Actomonas aquatica: one gene and its partner. The protein of the gene in region 1 interacts with the protein of each later gene in a pairwise test. Links are inferred from orthologs where the notes say so. Each region holds a gene or a part of one and is shown in the gene's direction. Other genes may lie near its edges.

Region 1 (11,819 bases):
TTCACCAAGAGCGTCGCGAGCGTGTGTTGAATGAGCGGCCCCTCGACTTCGGCCAACACGCCGAGCTGGCGCAGCAGGTCTTTGATGGCCGACTCCGGACCGGTGAGAAAGCTGTAGTTGCTGGTGTCGATGCCGCGCGCCGCCGCGTAGTCGCGCAGCACGCCAGGCGTATCGTATTCCGGATCGAAGGTGACCGAGATGAGCTCGAGTTGATCACTCTTGCCGGCCGCCGCGACGCCTTCCTGCACCGTCATCATGTTGGTCACCGCCGCCGGACACATCGTCGCGATCGGGCAACGCGTGTAGATGAAGTTGATCACCACCTTCTTGCCCCGGAAGCGGTTCATATCGACGACCTGACCACTCTGATCATACAGCGAAAAGTCGGGCAGGTTCTCGCCCACCGCGCGGTAAACCTTGCTGCCGCGAATGACCGTGTCCTCGTGCAACTCGGCGGCGGCGGCGGCGATCTGTGACTCGGACAAACCGTCCTGCACCCAGATGTGCGCGAGACGGAAGACGCCGTTGGCTTCTTCGATGAGGCGCGCGCGGATGCGTTGGCCGGCCTCAAGATTGGCGAGGTCACCCGCGCCGGCTTGGAACTCCATCACCATTTGCGGCATGTAGTCGGGGATGGGGTCGTGGTCGACGAGCAGGGTGCCGCGTTCGAGATCGACCTTCACGATTTGCCCGGTGAGCGGACGGCCGGGCACCGGCAGTCGTTCGGGTTGCGCTGCCTTTTCGGCGCGGTTGCATGCGGTGAGCAACAGCGCGGTGGTCACGAGGCTCACGCCCAACCAACGGCGGACGCAGCACGAGAACCCGGCAATCTTCGAAGTCATGTGCTCACGGATTCCCCGGCAGATAGATTTGTCAAAGGGAATGCGGCTCGTAGGGTGACCCGCTCTCCCCTTCCGCCCCGCCGCTTTCTGCCCACCATGCCGTTGCTCAGCACGTCCGCCCGTTCTTCCAGCTACCAACCCGGTTTGGCGTGGTTCGCCACGCTCGGCGGCATCTGGGTGTTTGTGCTGGTGATGCTCGGCGCGTTCACCACCAGCATCGGCGCCGGCATGATCTTTCTCGATTGGCCGCTCTCCAATGGATCGCTCAATCCCGACGGCTGGCTGAGCGACATCATGATGTTTGCCGAGCACTCCCATCGCCTGAGCGCCGGCATGATGTCCTTTATCACCATCGGCATCTGGTTGGCTGTTTGGAAAAAGGAAGCGCGCGCCTGGGTGCGGCACGTCGCGCTCTTCGCCGTGGCCCTGGTGTTCGTGCAGGCGCTGGTTGGCGGACTGCGGGTGCTGCTCGACCACATCTTCCTCGATTCGGTCAGCGTAGGTCGCCTCTTCGCCATGCTGCACGCCTGCCTCGCGCAGGTCTACGTGTGCACCCTGCTCACCATCGCGCTCGCGCTGTCGCGCCCCTGGATCGAAGCCTCGGCCCGCTCCGACGGACTGGCCGCCCTGTCTCGCCTCGGCCGGTGGTGTTGCGGGCTGTTGCTGCTCCAACTCGCCATCGCGGCGATCATGCGTCATAGCTACGCCGGCATGGCTATCCCCACCTTCCCGCTGAGCTCCGCCGACGGCGACCTGTTGCCGCCGCTGTGGAATTTCCGGGTCGGCATTCACTTCGCCCATCGCGTGATGGCGGTCGTGCTGAGCGTGGCGCTCATCACTTACGCCGTGAAGCTGGCCAAAGCACACCTCGGCGGCGCCGGCACCACCATTGCGACGCTGCTCGTCGCTCAAGTCGCCCTCGGCGCCTCGGTCATTTGGACCACCCGCAATCCCTACGTGACGACCGGTCACGTGCTGGTGGGCGCCCTGCTGCTCGCCACCACTTACGGCGCCACCCTGTGGACCATGCGCCGGGAAGGGAGGGTCAGCGTATGAGTTCGAACGACGCCGCTTCGGCCTCCGCCCATGAACCGCCCGTCGCGGCGGCCGGTCGTTTTGCCGACTACGTGGAGCTCACCAAACCGCGGCTCAGCATGCTGTCGGTCATCACCGCCATGGTCGGTTACCTTGTGGTGAAGGCGCCGTGGGAGTGGACCCATTTCATTGCCACCATGGTCGGCACCTCCGCCTGCGCCGGCGGTGTCGCGTCGCTCAATCAATGGATGGAGCGCGACACCGACGCCAAGATGCACCGAACTGCCGACCGTCCCCTGCCCTCCGGCAAAGTGCCCGATGGCGCTGCCTTTGTGCTCGGTTGGGGCCTGTGTTTTGGCGGCTGTTTCCTGCTCTTCGCGCTGGCCAGTCCGCTCGCCGCCGCTTTTGCCCTCGCGACCATCGTGACCTACCTCGCGTGGTATACGCCCGCCAAGCGCTGGTCCAAGTGGAGCACCGAGATCGGCGCCATCGCCGGCGCCTTTCCGCCCCTCATCGGTTACGCCGCCGCTCACGGTGGCATGGAACCGCTGGGGTGGGTCTTGTTTGGCCTGCTGGCCTTTTGGCAAATCCCGCACTTCATGGCCATCGCCTGGACTTACCGGGAGGACTACAGCGCGGTCGATTTTCCGATGTTGCCGGTGCGCGACCGCGACGGCCAAACCGTCGCCCTCTGGTCGCTGGTCAACACCGTCGCCGTGGTGATCGTGAGCGCCCTGCCAAGCTTCATGGGCGATGCGACCTGGATCTACTTCGGCGTGACGGTGCTGCTCGGGCTCTGGTTCATGATGCGCGCCGTCGCTTTCCTGCGCAAAGACGGCCGCGACCAAGCCGCCCGCAAACTGTTTTTCGCCTCCATCGGCTGGCTTCCGTTGCAGCTTGGTGCACTGGTGATCGATCGCCTCTTCTTGGTATGACGATTCACGACATCCCCGCCCTCAACGCCATGCTCAATGGCCTCGCCACGCTCCTGATGACCTTCGGCTTCGGCTTCATCAAGGCCGGTTACCGCGACGCCCACCGCAAGGCGATGCTCGCCGCCGGCGGCGTGTCGGCGATCTTCCTGGTCGGTTACGTCGCCCACAAAATCGCCGTGCAGGGCGTGCACACCCCCTTCGGCGGCGAAGGCGCGATCAAGGGCATCTACTATGCGATGCTCATCTCCCACATCCTGCTCGCCATGAGCATCGCCTACCTCGTGCCGCGCACCTTCTGGTTCGCCATCAAGGGCAACTATGAGCGGCACAAAAAGTGGGCCCGCTGGACCTTCCCCATCTGGTATTACGTGAGTGTGACCGGCGTCCTGGTCTACTTTTTCCTCTACCGCTGGTGGCCCGCCACGGCCTGAGCCGAGCCGCTACAAATCCTCATCCAGATACAGCCATTTCGGGCGTAAAGCCCGACCCACAAATCGGTTACTCTGTCTGATGTGGGTCGGGCTCTTGCCCGCCTCGGGCGCGGTTACGCCCGACATCCCTACTTCTGTAACCACCAACTCGGCGAACGCGCCAGAGCGGCTCAGCCGAAACGTTTTTCAACCAAGGCGTCGACGCGCTCCTTGGACATCAACACGTGTCGCGGCGTGGTGCGCGGACTCAGTTCCAAGGTAAGCCGATGGTGCGGCTCCCAGAATGAGCTGATCATGTCGAAATCGATCTGCCCATAACCCACCGGCTGATGGTCATCGTCATCCGCGACGTCGTGCAGGTGGAAGCCCAGCAGGCGGCTGGCGTTCTTCTCCAAATGCTCACGGTGACTGATGACGCCCATGTTCTGCTTGAGCTCGGCATGGCCCGTGTCGTGCCAATAGCCGCAGTGCCGCTGCTCGGGCATCGCATCAAAAAAGGCCGGAAAGTCGTCATCGAGCGGCAGCTCTTGGAACTTCTCCCGATTCTCGCAGGCGATCATGACCTTCTTTTCGAGGCAGCGTTCGCGAATCTCTTCCAGGCTCGCCAGCACCTGCTCCCAGTAGGGCGGCATGCGCTTGCGCTGCTTGGCCAGCGCCTTCTCCAGCACCTTCCGGTAGCCCGGGTCCTTGGCCACATCGAGCTCCGAGTGCATGCGCCGGTAGGCCTTCACCTTGCGCACCGGATTGGTCCAAAAGAAGTGCACGCTGCCGAGGTGCGTCACCATGACCGACGCGCCCACCTGCGCGGTGAAGTCGATCGACTTGAGGGTGTGCCGGAGCCACTGGTCGTGCTCCTTGTGCGTCGCGTTCGACGGCTCAAACAGGTTGGGCGCCGAATGGTTGATGCCGGTGGGTAGCGGACAAAAATTGTGCGTCGAAGTGATCTGGATCAGCCCCTCTTCGACTGCCCGCAGAATCCCTGGCACCAGCACGATGCGCGTCCCGTGGCTCAGCTCCGCATAGTCGAAACCGAGGTCGCGAATCTCCTTGAGCATCGCGTAGCCATCGGTGTGGCGGTAGGAGTTCCAGCAGGTTGATAGCGCCAGGGTCGGCTTCACAGGGAGGTTAGAAAAGACGAAATCAGAAACAGGAGCAACTCAGGTCGTCCAAGTGTGAGTCGCTTGCAGAAAAGACGGATCAAGGCACAAAAAAACCGCGCCCGCGAACAACGTTCGACCGGCGCGGTGGGGAAAAAGGCTCGGTTCGTCGCGCGTGGCGACGACAGCGGGATCAACCCTCGTGGCGACGGCGCAGCATCTGGGTGAAGGCCATGACCTTCTCCTTGCGGCGACGCTTCGCGCAGGGCTTCTCGAAGTAACGCTTGGCGCGAACACCCTTGATGATGTTCTCGCGTTCGAGCTTCTTCTTCAGGCGACGCAGGGCGCGGTCGACCGGCTCGCTTTTGCGGATTTTGATTTCGATGGGCATGTCGTAGGACGTGTTTCTGAAAGGGAAAAAGGCTCATAGCGCCAAAGCGTGGCCTCTGCGTCAACGGCAATCTTTAGCCGCCCCATCTGCGCCAAAAAGGCGCCGCTTGATTTCCATTTCAGCGTTTCAGCTTTCTGATTTCAGCTTTTCCCTACGCCCGTGCCCGCCGATCCGAGTTTCGCCCACCTTCACGTTCACACCGATTATTCCCTGCTCGACGGAGCCTGCCGCATCGACCGGCTGATGGGCCGCGCCAGCGAGCTCGGCATGACCGCGCTCGCTCTCACCGACCACGGTAACCTCTTCGGCGCCATCGCGTTCTACAACGCCGCCAAGGCCGCCGGCATCAAGCCGCTCATCGGCTGCGAGCTCTACATGACCACCGGCTCCCGCCTCGAAAAGAAGGGACGCGCCGAGGACGGCAAGAGCTACTACCACCTGGGCCTCCTCGCCAAAAACCTCACCGGCTACCAGAACCTGCTCAAGCTGGTCTCCGACTCCCACCTGCGCGGTTTTTATTACAAACCCCGCACCGACATGGAGACCCTCGCCCAATATTCCGAGGGCCTCATCGGCTTCACCGGCTGCCTCGCCTCCCTCGTCCCCCAGCTCCTCCTGCACGATCGCGAAGAGGAAGCCCGCGAGGCCTGCGCTAAGTTCGTCGATATCTTCGGCAAGGAGAACTACTTCGTCGAAATCCAGGACCACGGCATCCCCGAGCAGAAGAAGATCATTCCCGGCCTCATCAAGCTGGGCGAGGAGTTCGACCTGAAACTCATCGCCACCAACGACGTCCACTACGTCAACGCCGACGACGCCCAGCCGCACGACGCCCTGCTCTGCATCCAGACCGGCTCCAAGCTGGCCGAGGAAAACCGCATGCGTTTCTCCGGCGACCAGTTCTACCTCAAGTCGCGCGCCGAGATGGAACGGGTCTTCCCAGAGTTCCCCGAGTCCATTCTCAACACCCAGCTGGTCGCCGAGATGTGCGACCTCGCCATCCCCTTCCCCAAGGGCTCCGAGCGTTACCCCAAGTATCCGCTGCCCCCGGAAATTTCCTCCAAGTATTCGCCTGCCGAATACCTTCACCAGCTCTGCGTCGAGGGCCTGAAGGACCGCTACGACGTCGATTACGATTCCATCGCCGCTCACGAGAACGTCGCCGCCAAACTCGACCTGCTCAACAACCGCCCCGAAGGCGAAAAACCCAAGCCGCCCGACTACTCCGGCCTCGATAGCGCCGAAGAGCTCGTCGTCCGTCTCGGCTACGAGCAGGCCATCATCAACGTCACCGGCTTCGTCGACTACTTCCTTGTCGTGTGGGACTTCATCAACTGGGCCCGCGAACACGAGATCCCCGTCGGTCCCGGCCGTGGTTCCGGTGCCGGCTGCCTCGTCGCCTACCTGCTGACCATCACCAACATCGACCCGATGCGGTTCGGTCTGCTCTTCGAACGTTTCCTCAACCCGGAACGTATCTCCCCGCCCGACTTCGATATCGACTTCTGCATGCGCCGCCGCGTCGAGGTGATCGACTACGTGCGCGAGAAATACGGCCGCGACTGCGTCGCCAACATCATCACCTACGGCACCCTCGGCGCCAAGATGGTCATCCGCGACGTCTCCCGCGTGCACGACCTCGCCTTCGCCGACGCCGACCGGCTCGCGAAGATGATTCCCGACGAGCTCAACATCTCGCTCACCGATTCCATCGAGAAGTCTTCCGAGCTGCGCACCGAGATCGACCGCAACCCGATGGCCAAGAAGATCGTCACCGCCGGTCTCGTCCTCGAGGGCATGGTGCGCAACACCGGCAAACACGCCGCCGGCATCATCATCACCGACCAGCCGCTGGAGAACTTCGTCCCCCTCACCCTGCAGGAAGGCGACGTCACCGTGCAGTTCTCCATGAAGGCCGTGGATAAACTCGGCCTGCTGAAGATGGACTTCCTCGGCCTCAAGACGCTCACCGTCATCTCCGACGCCGTCGCCAACGTCCGCCGCACCCAGCAGATGCCGGACTTCTCCATCGACGACGTCTCCCTCGAGGACCCCAAAACCTACGAGCTGCTCAACGCCGGCAAAACCGTCGGCGTGTTCCAGCTCGAATCGCCGGGCATGCAGAACGCCTCCCGCCAGGTGGGCATCTCCAACATCGACGACATCAACGCCATCTCGGCCCTCTACCGGCCGGGCCCGATGCAGTTCATCCCCGACTACGCCCGCGGTAAACACAACCCGGCCTCGGTCCAGTATCCCCACGAGCTCCTCGAGCCCGTCCTCCGCGAAACCTTCGGCATCATCGTCTACCAGGAACAGGTGATGGAGTGTGCCAAGGTCATCGCCGGTTATTCCCTCGGTGGCGCCGACATGCTCCGCCGCGCCATGGGTAAGAAAGACCAGAAGGCCATGGATGAGCAGCGCCAGATCTTCATCAAGGGCGCCAAGGAGAAGCACGACATCTCCGCCACCAAAGCCAACGAGATCTTCGACCTCCTCAACAAGTTCGCCCAATACGGCTTCAACAAATCCCACTCCGCCGCCTACGCCGTCGTCGCCTACCAGACGGCGTATTTGAAAGCCAACTACCCGGTCGAGTTCATGGCCGCCGTGCTCACCGCCGAGCTCGGCAACGCCGAAAAGGTGTCCCACTTCATCGATGAAGCCCTCGCCATGGGCATCGAGGTGCAGGGCCCCGACGTGAACGAATCCCGCGAAAACTTCGCCCCGGTCGCCGGCGGCAAAATCCGCTTCGGTCTCGCCGGCATCAAGGGCGTGGGTGAAGCCGCCTCCCTCAAGATCATCGAGGAGCGCGAAGCCAACGGGCACTTCGAGAACTTCGACGACTTCATCGCCCGCGTCGACGGCAAGGCCGCCAACAAACGCGTCCTCGAACACCTCGTCAAAACCGGCGCCTTCGATTTCTCCGGCGAGCCGCGCAAGGGCATCTTCGAGCGCATCGACTCCGCCATCGCCGCCGCCGCCGAGCAGGCCCGCGACCGCGCCGCCGGCCAAAACAACTTCCTCGACATGCTGGCCGAACCCGAGCCGCCGAAACCTGCCGGCAATCGAAAATCCGAAATCAAAAATCTGAAACCCGACGACGTCACCGACTTCACGTCATCGGAAAAACTCGCCTTCGAAAAGGAGCTGCTCGGCTTCTACGTCTCCGGCCACCCGATGAACACCTACATCGGTCTCGCCGACGCGCTCGACACCTACGACCTCGACGAGCTGCTGGAACAGGAGGACCGCACGCCCTTCCGCATCTGCGGCATCGCCGGTGGCCTGCAGAAAAAACTCTCCAAAAAGGACAACCGCCCCTGGGTCGCCTTCTCCCTCGCCACCAAACAGGCCACCCTGCAGCTCAACATGTTTGCCAACGCCTACGAGGAATACGGCGAGGTGCTCAGCGAAAACGCCCCGGTTGTCATCTGCGGCACGGTCATGGTCAACGAAGAGGGTGCCCGCCTCAACGTCCGCGAGGCGTATCATCTGCCCAACTACGTCGCCTCCAACATCAAGCGCGTCACCTGGCTGCTCGATCCGGCCAATACCGACAACAGCTCCTTCCTGCGCAGTCTGCGGCCCATCATCGACGGCCAGTCCGGTCCCACCTCCACCAGCCTCGGTTTCGTGGGCCCCGACCGCTCCGTCGCCATCGCCGACATCTCCACCGCCCTCGACTGGAAACTCTCCGGCGAAATCTTCCAGGTCCTGCGCAACCACCCCGCCGTCGTCGGCGTGCAAATCGAGACCGCCCCCTTCGAACTCAAACAGACCCAGCGCTGGGGTAAACGGCGCTAAACCGGGGCACGTTGCCCCTCCCTGCTTACGGTGCCCATTAGCCTCCTGATTGGCTCATGGGCACATTCACGTAATCGGGGATATATCCCTAAAGTATACTAGTAATTCCCCCGAATAGGTAGCTCAGCAGACCCTAGGACCGGTTTGCCACCAGCTACCAATGAACACCTCTCGAATCCGCACTGGCCTTGCGGCCGTATCGACCGCGCTCGCCTGCATCGCTTGGCCGAGCACCGCCTCCGCCACCGTATCCTTCGCTGACATTCAAGTCGGCGGCTTCATCAGCCAAGGTTACCTCCAAAGTTGGGGTAACAACTATCCCGTCGAAGCCGACGGCGGCACCTTCGACTTCCGCGAGATCGCGCTCAACGCGTCCTACTCGCGCGGCGACTTTCGCATCGGCGCCCAGGCGTTTGCCCAGAGTCTCGGCAACTACGGCGAGGACGAGCCGATCCTCGACTGGGCCGTCGCCGACTACCAATTCCGCCGCGAGATCGGCCTGCGCGCCGGTCGCCTAAAGTTTCCCCGCGGACTCTACGGCGAAGCCCTCGATGTCGATTCCATCCGCCCCTACGCCTTCCTGCCGCTCAGCCTCTACAACCCCATCCTGCGCGACTTCTTCGGCTCCTTCGACGGCGCCATGGCCTACGGCAACCTCGGCCTCGGTGACGCCGGCTCCCTCGACTACAAAGTCTTTTACGGCGACCGCTCCGTGAGCGCCGACCAAGGCGTGGCCGACTTCTTCAATAACTCCGGCATCTACGCCGCTCCCGGCGTGGCTGCACTCAAACTCGGCTCCGTCTACGGCCTGCAACTCTTCTGGAATACGCCCATCCTCGGCCTACGCGGCGGATACTCCTTCAACCGCCTCGCCGATGTCGCCGGCGACGGCGCCTTCGCCCCCGCTCCCGCCCTCCCCGCCGGCCTGACCTCCGACGCCTACGACACCCACGCGCTGTCGGTGGAATATTACTACAACGACTGGGTCTTCGCCGCCGAGTGGCAGCGTGTCGTGAGCGACTTCCATCTCACCACCCCGCTCTTCGTCCGCCCCAGCCCTTTCCAGTGGAGCAATTGGTATGTCTCGGCCGCCCGCCGCATCACGCCCTACCTCGAACTGGGGGCCTACTACAGCTCCCAAACCGACGACGCACCCGACCCCACCGCGCCAGACTTCTACAACTACAACCGCGAATGGGTCGCCAGCGCTCGCTTCGATCTCACCGACCAACTCCTCGTCAAAATCGAGGGCCACTGGATCGAGGGTGCCATGAACGTCTTCAACACCGTCAAGACGCCCAACCCCGCCCGCGACCTGCGCACCACCCTGCTCGCCGTCAAAACCACTTACTCGTTCTGACCCACCACCGCCTACCCGTGATCGTCATGCAACGCACCCTTCGCTCCTCTCTGCTCCTGCTGCTCGGCCTGTGCACCGCCGTCCTGAGCGCCTCCGCCGCCCCCGCCCTCGTGGGCAACGCCGACCTCGCCGGCAACGCCCTCGATGCCGACGCCGCCAAAGCCGTCCTCCTCGGCAAAAACAACAAAATCGGTTCCGCCCGCGTCGTCATCATCGTCGCGAAAAACAGCCCCGCCCAGGAGAGCTTCCTCAAAGCCACCGTCGGCATGAGTTCCGGCCAGTTCCAAAACCACTGGCGCCGCCTCTTCATGACCGGTGGCGGCTCCGCCCCCAAGGTCGTGGCCGATGAACAGGCCGCCCTCGCCCTCGCCGCCTCCACCCCCGGGGCCATCTGCATCGTCGACAACACCGCCGCCGGCGAGCTGCCCGTGCTTTCCGAAATCTAACCTGCCCCCGCCTTCGCCATGCAGTCCTCCAAGCCAGCCATCACCCTGCGCCGCACCATTGCCTTGGTGCTGGGCTCGTTCGCGGTCGTGCTGATCGGCGTGCTCAGCGTATCCGGCACCGTCCGGCACTACACGCACCTCGGCGCCCTCGGCACCACCGAGTTCACCGAACGCCACCTGCCCAATCTCCTGCGCCTAGGCAGCATGCAACAAGCCACCCTGCGCAGCGAAGCGGCCCTCTTCCAATTCGCCCTCGCCGGCGACGAGGCCAAAATGGCCCAGCGCCACGAAGCCTTCGCCGCCAGCATCGCCGTCGTCGAAGCCGACCTCGCCGCCATGGCGGAATCCGTCCAGGACCCGATCATCCACGGCCATCTGCAGGAGTTTAAAACCGCCCTCACCCACTACGAAGCGGTCGCGGCCAAATTCCACTCCGCGCTCGAAGCCGGCGATTTCGAAATCGCCATGGCCACGCTCGATCAGGACATCGCCCAAGCCGTCAAAGTCCTCGCCAGCGAGCAGGAAGACCTGTCCGGCGCCATCCTCGCCGCCTCCACCGCTGCCAGCGATGTCACCGTGCAATCCATCGCCCAGACCGAACGCATCGGCATGATTACCGGACTCGGACTCGCCGCCTGCACCGTGATCGGCATGCTTGTCGCCTACTTCAGTGTGCGCGCCGTCGCCAAACTGGTGCGCTCCACCAGCGACGATCTCACCGCCGCCACTGGCATCGTGCGCGAACGCGCCGCCGCCCTCGTCAACGCCAGCCAGTCTCTCGCCGACGGCTCCAGCGAACAGGCCGCGTCCCTCGAGGAGTCCAGCGCTTCCCTCGAAGAGATGGCCGGCATGACTCGCCACAACGCCGACGCCGCCAGCCAGGCCGAGACCGTTTCCCGCCAGACCCGCGACGCCGCCGATACCGGTGCCTCCCGTATGCGGGAGATGGATACCGCGATGGGCGCCATCATGAAGGCCTGCGAAGACGTCACCGCCATCCTCAAGACGATCGACGAGATCGCCTTCCAGACCAACATCCTCGCCCTCAACGCCGCCGTCGAAGCCGCTCGCGCCGGCGAAGCCGGAGCCGGATTCGCCGTCGTCGCCGACGAGGTGCGCTCCCTCGCCCAACGCTCCGCCCAGGCCGCCCGCGAAACCGCCGAAAAGATCGAGGTCTCCGTCACCAAGAGTCGCGACGGCGTGCGCCTGAGCGCCGATGTCGCCGCCAAGTTCTCCGAAATTCAGGAACAGGTCCGCACCCTCGCCGACCTCGTGTCCGGCCAAGCCTCGAGCGCCCAGGAACAGAGCCAGGGTATCGACCAACTCAATACCACCATTTCCCAGATGGACCAGGTCACCCAGGCCAACGCCGCCAATGCCGAGGAAACCGCCGCTGCCGCCGGCGACCTCGACACCCAGTCCGGCATCCTGCAGCACGGCGTCGACCGCCTGCAGGCGCTCATCGGGGAAAAACG
Region 2 (6,007 bases), 560 kb from region 1 along the record:
CCTCCGTCTGGATTCCGCTGCGCTGATCGGAGCTTCGCTGCGAGCTTGCCAAGCCGAAGGAGAGGAGTGCAGTGGTGCTCCTCTTTTTTGTCCCTTCGTCATGCCTATTTACGAGTATTACTGTCCCGACAATAACACCGTCTACCAGTTCTACGCCAAGTCGCTGGCCCAAGGTCAGACGGTGCCCAAATGCCCCGACAACCCGAAGTTTAAGATGAGCAAGATGGTCTCGGGTTTCGCCATCACCAAGGGCGGCAGCAGCGACGAGCCGCCGCCGGACGTCGGGGGAGGAGCAGGCGGCGATCCGGACGATCCGCGCATGGAGGCCGCGATGGCGGCGATGGAAAGTGAGTTTGCCAACGTCGACGAAAACGACCCCAAGGCGATGGGGCGCATGATGCGCCGCATGTCCGAACTCACCGGCGAAAAGCTCGATGGTGAAATGGAAGAAGTCGTGCGCAAGTTGGAGGAGGGGGCCGATCCCGATTCGCTCGAAGACATGATGGGCGATGAGTCCGGCGGCGACGGCATGGATCCCTACGGCGATCCCATGGGCATGGGCGGCATGGGAGGCGGGCCGGAAGGAGGCGCCCCCGAGCCCAAGGAAAAGCGGCACCGCTTCCGCAGTCGCCTGCGGCCGCCGCGCCGCGATCCGCAGCTCTACGATTACGAGTGATTTTCTAGTCCCCGCGTTACGCTTCGTCGTCGCGGGGACTTTTTTGATGCCATGTGTCCGGGGCTTGTCGCATGTTGAACACAAACATGTCCGAAGCCACGACTGCCACCGATTCTGATCTGCAACGACGTATCGCCACCGCCAAGACGGTGGTGCTCGGTCAGGTTGACTGCCTGCACGAAAATCTGGGGCAGGTCAGCAGCCAATGGAAGGCGGACGGCAGTCGGGTGACGGCGATCGACCATGCGATTTCGCGCGCGATTCTGGCGGCGGTGGCGGAGGCCCATCCGGAGGACCGTGGGTTCAGCGAGGAGTTGCTCACCGATCGGGTGTTGGAGGCTGACAGTCGTTTCACTTGGGTGCTGGATCCGATCGACGGCACCAACAACTTTGCCACCGGCCTGGCGCAGTGTGCGATCTCGTTGGCCCTGCTGGAACATGGCGAGCCGGTGTATGGGGTAATCTATGACGCCGCCCGGCGCGTGCTGATGCATGGCGGGCCAGGGATCGGCATGTGGGATGGCGCAGAGGCTGTGCGGGTGCGTCCGGGACCGTTGGGATCGAAGTCGGTGATCGGTTTCCACAGCCCGCATGCGCAGGGAGAATTTCCCGGCCACGGCGAAGCGCTGGTCAGCCGTTACAAGATTCGGGCGCTCGGCAGCAGTGCGTTGCACTTGGCTTACGTGGCCGCCGGCCTGTTCGACGGCGTGGTCGATCACAACGTGAAGTTGTGGGATATCGCGGCAGGCATCGCGATGGTGCGCGGTGCGGGAGGAGACGTGACGTTCATCGCGAATTCGCCGCTGCCGTTACGACGTTTCGACCTCGAAATGCCGCGCACGTTTTATGTGGGCGGAAGTGAATCGACGCGGTGTGAATTGGTGGCTGCGCTCTCCTAATGCGGGCGCGATCGCGCGACTCGACGCGGTCGGGCAGGGTAGGGAAAGCGTCAATACAGCGTAATTGTGGTCGGAGAATGGCTCAAACCGGGCAATGACGGCAGTTTAGCATTGCTTGGTGGGCGGTCCCGTGGATTGCCTTGAGCACTCTCTTCTCCTGTTCTCCGGTTGAACGTCACTCTGCCATGGCAAAAAAAGCTCCCAGCCCCGCTTCCCCGCTCACCTTTGACCTGCCGGTTTCGTTGATCAGCAAGATCACGTCCGCCCAGTCCAAGATGGGTCTCGCGTCCACCAGTGAAGTGGTTCGCCTCGCTCTCGCTTCCTACAACTTTGATCGTTACGAGAGCACTCGTGAAGAGCATCGTCAGATTTCGGTCCGCCTGCCGGGCGACATGAAGACGGTGCTGACCCGCACCTCGAAGAAAAAGAAGGTCAGCGTGGGTGAGCTCCTGCGCGCGGCACTCGACGACCTCGCGGTGACCAAACCGGCCAAGCCCACCGTGGCCAAGGGCAAGAAGAAGGCGACCGCCAAGAAGGCCGCTGCCAAGCCCGCTCCGGCGAAAAAGGCTCCCGCTAAAAAAGCGCCGGCCAAGAAAGCCGCGGTGAAAAAGGCTCCGGCCAAAAAAGCTGCTCCGGCCAAGAAAGCCGCCAAGAAGGGCAAGAAGTCCCGCTAAGTCGCGGGTTAGCTTCCGCACAGATTTGCGAGCCCTCACCGCTGGTGGGGGCTTCTTTTTTGCGCGCGACCGATCCGGTCGCTCAGACTGGCGGCGCGCATTCCCGATGAACTTGATTATTTGACGAACGCGACCAAGCGTTCCGTCCCGTTTTGACCATGAGCCAAGCCCCCTCCCCATTATCCACCTGGGCCCTGAATGTCTCGCCGTCGCCGACGCTTGCTGTCGACGCCAAGGCCAAGGCCCTGAAAGCAGCCGGTGAAGACGTCTGTGGGTTCGCCGCCGGTGAGCCCGACTTCGACACCCCTGATCACATCAAGGAGGCCGCGGCGCAGGCGCTGCGGGATGGTAAAACCAAATACGCCCCGACCCCCGGCATCCCGCCGCTGCGCGAGGCGTTGGCCGCGAAATACGCCGACGTCTACGGCCTGGAGACGAAGCCGGCTCAAGTGGTCGTGAGTCCGGGTGGCAAGTTCTCCTGTTACCTTACGATCCTCGCGCTGTGCTCGCCGGGTGACGAGGTGATCGTGCCGGCGCCGTTTTGGGTGAGTTATCCCGAGATGGTGAAGCTGGCGGGGGCGACGCCCAAGGTGGTCGTGGCGACCGATGCGACCGGCTTTAAGCTCACGCCGGACATGGTCGAAGCGGCGATCACGCCGAAGAGCAAACTGATCATTCTCAATTCACCCTCCAATCCGTCTGGTGCAGTTTACACCCGTGAGGAGTTGGAGGCCATCACGGCCGTCGCGGTGAAGCACAACCTCTACATCATGTCGGACGAAATCTATGAGCACCTGCTCTACGATGGCGTCACGCATGTTTCGCCGGCGTCGTTTTCGGCCGAAGCGCGGGAGCGCACCATCATCGTCTCCGGCTTCGCCAAAACCTTTTCGATGACGGGTTGGCGCTTGGGCACGATTGTCGCGCCGACGCCGATCGCCACCGCGATCGCCGATCTGCAGAGCCAAATGACGTCCAATGCCACCACCTTCGCCCAGTGGGGCGCGCTCGCGGCGTATACCGAGTGGGACAAAACGAAGGCGGCGCTCGATGAGATGCTGGTGGCCTTCGACCGTCGACGTAAACTGGTCCACGCCGGACTCAACGCCATCTCCGGTATCGACTGTCAGCTCGCTCAGGGCGCGTTCTACCTTTTCCCGAACGTCTCCAGTTTTGGCGTGCCCGACATGGAGTTCTGCTCGCGTTTGCTGGAGAGCGAAAAGGTTGCCGCCGTGCCGGGCAGTGCGTTTGGCACCGAAGGGTTCCTGCGCATCAGTTACGCGACTTCGGACGAGACCCTGCAAAAGGGCTTGGATCGTCTGGCCCGCTTCTGCGGTTCGCTCTGATCCCGCGACGACCCCGTTTTTTTGAATCGCTCAACGCTCCCGGCGTTGGGCGATTTTTTTTGAGCGGACGCCATCCCGGATGGCCCCGGGACGTGACGGTCCCGGGGCCGGGGGCTCCGTTATGGTGGATTAGGAGACGGGAGCAAAGGAACGGGGCCCCGCCCGGCCGGAGCCGGACGGGGCGGGGTCGTCAACCCACACCCGAGGGGCGTGGAAGCGGGAAAAGATGCGCTCGTTCGGGAAGTCATGCGCAAGGGATCGGCAAAACGGCTCAGCAGATTTGAGCGCGTTTTGAAAAATGTGGTCGGACCCGGTGACGCGCAGGGAAAGGCGTTGCGGGAGTGGGGTGGCGGAACCTTGCTTGCTGGTTCCGTCGCTCGGATTTCCGCCACATGATCGCTACGCTATTTTCCTGGTCTCGTTGTAAGTGGGTGGGCGCGCTGGTCGCGCTGACCGTCAGCCTGGGGGCGCAGGAGCCCACGCCGTATCTGCCGGTGGCGGAGACGCCCTTCGACTTCCGCGCGGGTTGGACCTTGGACGAGGCGTTGCCGGCGCCGGAGACCGTGCTGGGTTATGCCGTGGGGGAGGCCTACGCCGATTACGGCGCGGTGCTGCGGCTGGTGGATCGTTACCGCGGCAGCGAACGCCTGATGATTGAGCCCACGGGCATGACCAACGAACGGCGGCCGATGCAGGTGCTGGTGATCTCTTCGCCGGAAAACCTCGCCCGCCTCGAGGAGATCAAAGCGGCCAACCAACGATTGGTCGACGGGCGGGCTCCGCTCAGCGGACGAGCGCTCGATCGCGCGGTGGCGAAGCAGCCGATCATCGTGTGGCTCGGTTACAACATCCACGGCGACGAGGCGGCGGGCACGGAGGCGGCGATGCAGGTGCTCTACACCTTGCTCGCGTCGCGGAGCGCCGAAGTGGAGGCGCTGCTGCGCGACGTGGTGGTGGTGATGAACCCCTGCCAGAACCCGGATGGTCGGGAACGTTTTGTGGTGTGGGCCAACGCCCACGGCATCGGCCGGCCGGAGCGTTTTGCGTGGGAGAAGGAGAACCCGTGGAACGTGCAGGGTCGCTACAATCACTACTACTTTGACCTCAACCGCGACATGATCGCGCTCTCGCAGGTGGAGAGTCGCAACACCGCCGCGGCCTACCTCGAGTGGATGCCGCAGGTGGCGGCGGACCATCATGGCGAAACCAAAGAGTATTTCTTCCCGCCGGCGATGCTGCCGATCAATCCGCAGTTGCCGCGCGAGCAGACGGAACGCTGGCAGGACGTGTTTGGCCGCGCCAACGCGGCGGCCTTCGACGCGCAGCACTGGCTCTACTACGTGCGTGACGACTTCGACATTTTTTACCCGGGTTACTGGGACAGCTGGCCGTCGCTCCAAGGCGCCACCGGCATGACCTACGAGACCAGCGGCGGGGGCAAACGAGGCCGCAATTATCGGCGCGACGACGGCACGACGATGACGCTGCGCCAAGCCATCGCGAAACACTTTGTGGCGAGCATGACGACGATCCGCACGGCGGCGGCGAACCGCGATGCGCGGTTGCGCGACTTCCACGCGGCGTTTGTTGATGCTGTGGCCGTCGGTCGGCAGGGGGAGATGCAGCAGGTGTTTCTGCCGGGTTTGCCTTTCGAACACCCGCTCAGCGCGTTGTTGCGCGGGCAGGGGATCGAAGTGCAACAGCTCAACGAGCGCGTGCGGCTGACTGGGGCGCGCGACTTTGAAGGTCGCGACGTGAGTGAGATCGAGTTGGCGCCGGGCACCTTGGTGGTGGATCTGGCGCAGCCGCGCGGGCCGTTGGCGCGGGCGCTGTTGCAGACGCATTCGCAGATGGACGCGGCGTTTGTCGAGCGGCAGTTGGCCAAGGTGGAGCGCAATCGCGAGCGCGGGGACAACGCGCCCGAGGACGACTACGAGTTTTACGATCAGACGGCGTGGAGCCTGCCGTTGCTGTTTGGCGTGGAGGCTTACCAAACGGCGACGCCGGTCGACCTGGCGTCGGTCGCGACGACAGCGCGATCGAAGAGCGGGTTGCCGCCGGTGGCAGTGAAGCCGGCGCTGTCGGTGAAGGACGCGACGGCGTGGGTGCTGCCGGTCGACCAAGCGGGCATGAAGGAGCGCGCGCTGAGCTTGTTGCGCGCGGGCTACCGCGTGTCGGCGGCGGTCAAACCGTTGCAGGTCGGCAATCAGAGTTTCCCGGCCGGATCTTTGGTGGTGCGGGCGGAGCGCAATCCGGCGGATGTGGTGGCGCGGCTCGGGCCGTTCAGTCTCGACGGCCAAGCTGCCGGAGTAGTGCCGGTGCACGGCACGTTCACTGAGGACGGCAGCACCGGCGTGGGTTCGGTGGCGATGATGGCGCTCAAAGTGCCCAAGGTGATCGTGGCGGCGGGAG

What was found.
Region 2: the proteins of dnaE (region 1) and K1X11_RS06230 interact in binary tests that used the Escherichia coli proteins (3 or more experiments, as listed by UniProt). The link is inferred for Actomonas aquatica from one-to-one orthologs.

What each region holds. Positions count from the first base shown.
Region 1 is NZ_CP139781.1:2,170,201-2,182,019, forward strand. Bases 4,516-8,738 are described here. They hold dnaE (DNA polymerase III subunit alpha), read left to right. Parts: upstream 4,516-4,890; coding sequence 4,891-8,538; downstream 8,539-8,738. Other genes in these bases: rpsU (30S ribosomal protein S21), read right to left, coding at 4,534-4,731; K1X11_RS08520 (hypothetical protein), read left to right, coding at 8,699-8,738. Also shown: K1X11_RS08485 (SCO family protein), read right to left, coding at 1-842; K1X11_RS08490 (COX15/CtaA family protein), read left to right, coding at 939-1,898; cyoE (heme o synthase), read left to right, coding at 1,895-2,812; K1X11_RS08500 (DUF420 domain-containing protein), read left to right, coding at 2,809-3,243; K1X11_RS08505 (sugar phosphate isomerase/epimerase family protein), read right to left, coding at 3,414-4,361; more of K1X11_RS08520, read left to right, coding at 8,739-9,898; K1X11_RS08525 (hypothetical protein), read left to right, coding at 9,925-10,344; K1X11_RS08530 (methyl-accepting chemotaxis protein), read left to right, coding at 10,363-11,819. UniProt on the Escherichia coli protein: DNA polymerase III is a complex, multichain enzyme responsible for most of the replicative synthesis in bacteria. This DNA polymerase also exhibits 3' to 5' exonuclease activity. The alpha chain is the DNA polymerase catalytic subunit.
Region 2 is NZ_CP139781.1:1,608,484-1,614,490, reverse strand. Bases 1,700-4,501 are described here. They hold K1X11_RS06230 (pyridoxal phosphate-dependent aminotransferase), read left to right. Parts: upstream 1,700-2,407; coding sequence 2,408-3,595; downstream 3,596-4,501. Other genes in these bases: K1X11_RS06225 (M14 family zinc carboxypeptidase), read left to right, coding at 3,988-4,501; K1X11_RS06235 (hypothetical protein), read left to right, coding at 1,761-2,249. Also shown: K1X11_RS06250 (DUF3179 domain-containing protein), read left to right, coding at 1-26; K1X11_RS06245 (FmdB family transcriptional regulator), read left to right, coding at 101-676; K1X11_RS06240 (inositol monophosphatase family protein), read left to right, coding at 763-1,575; more of K1X11_RS06225, read left to right, coding at 4,502-6,007. UniProt on the Escherichia coli protein: Shows aminotransferase activity with methionine and histidine as substrates, and to a lesser extent also with phenylalanine.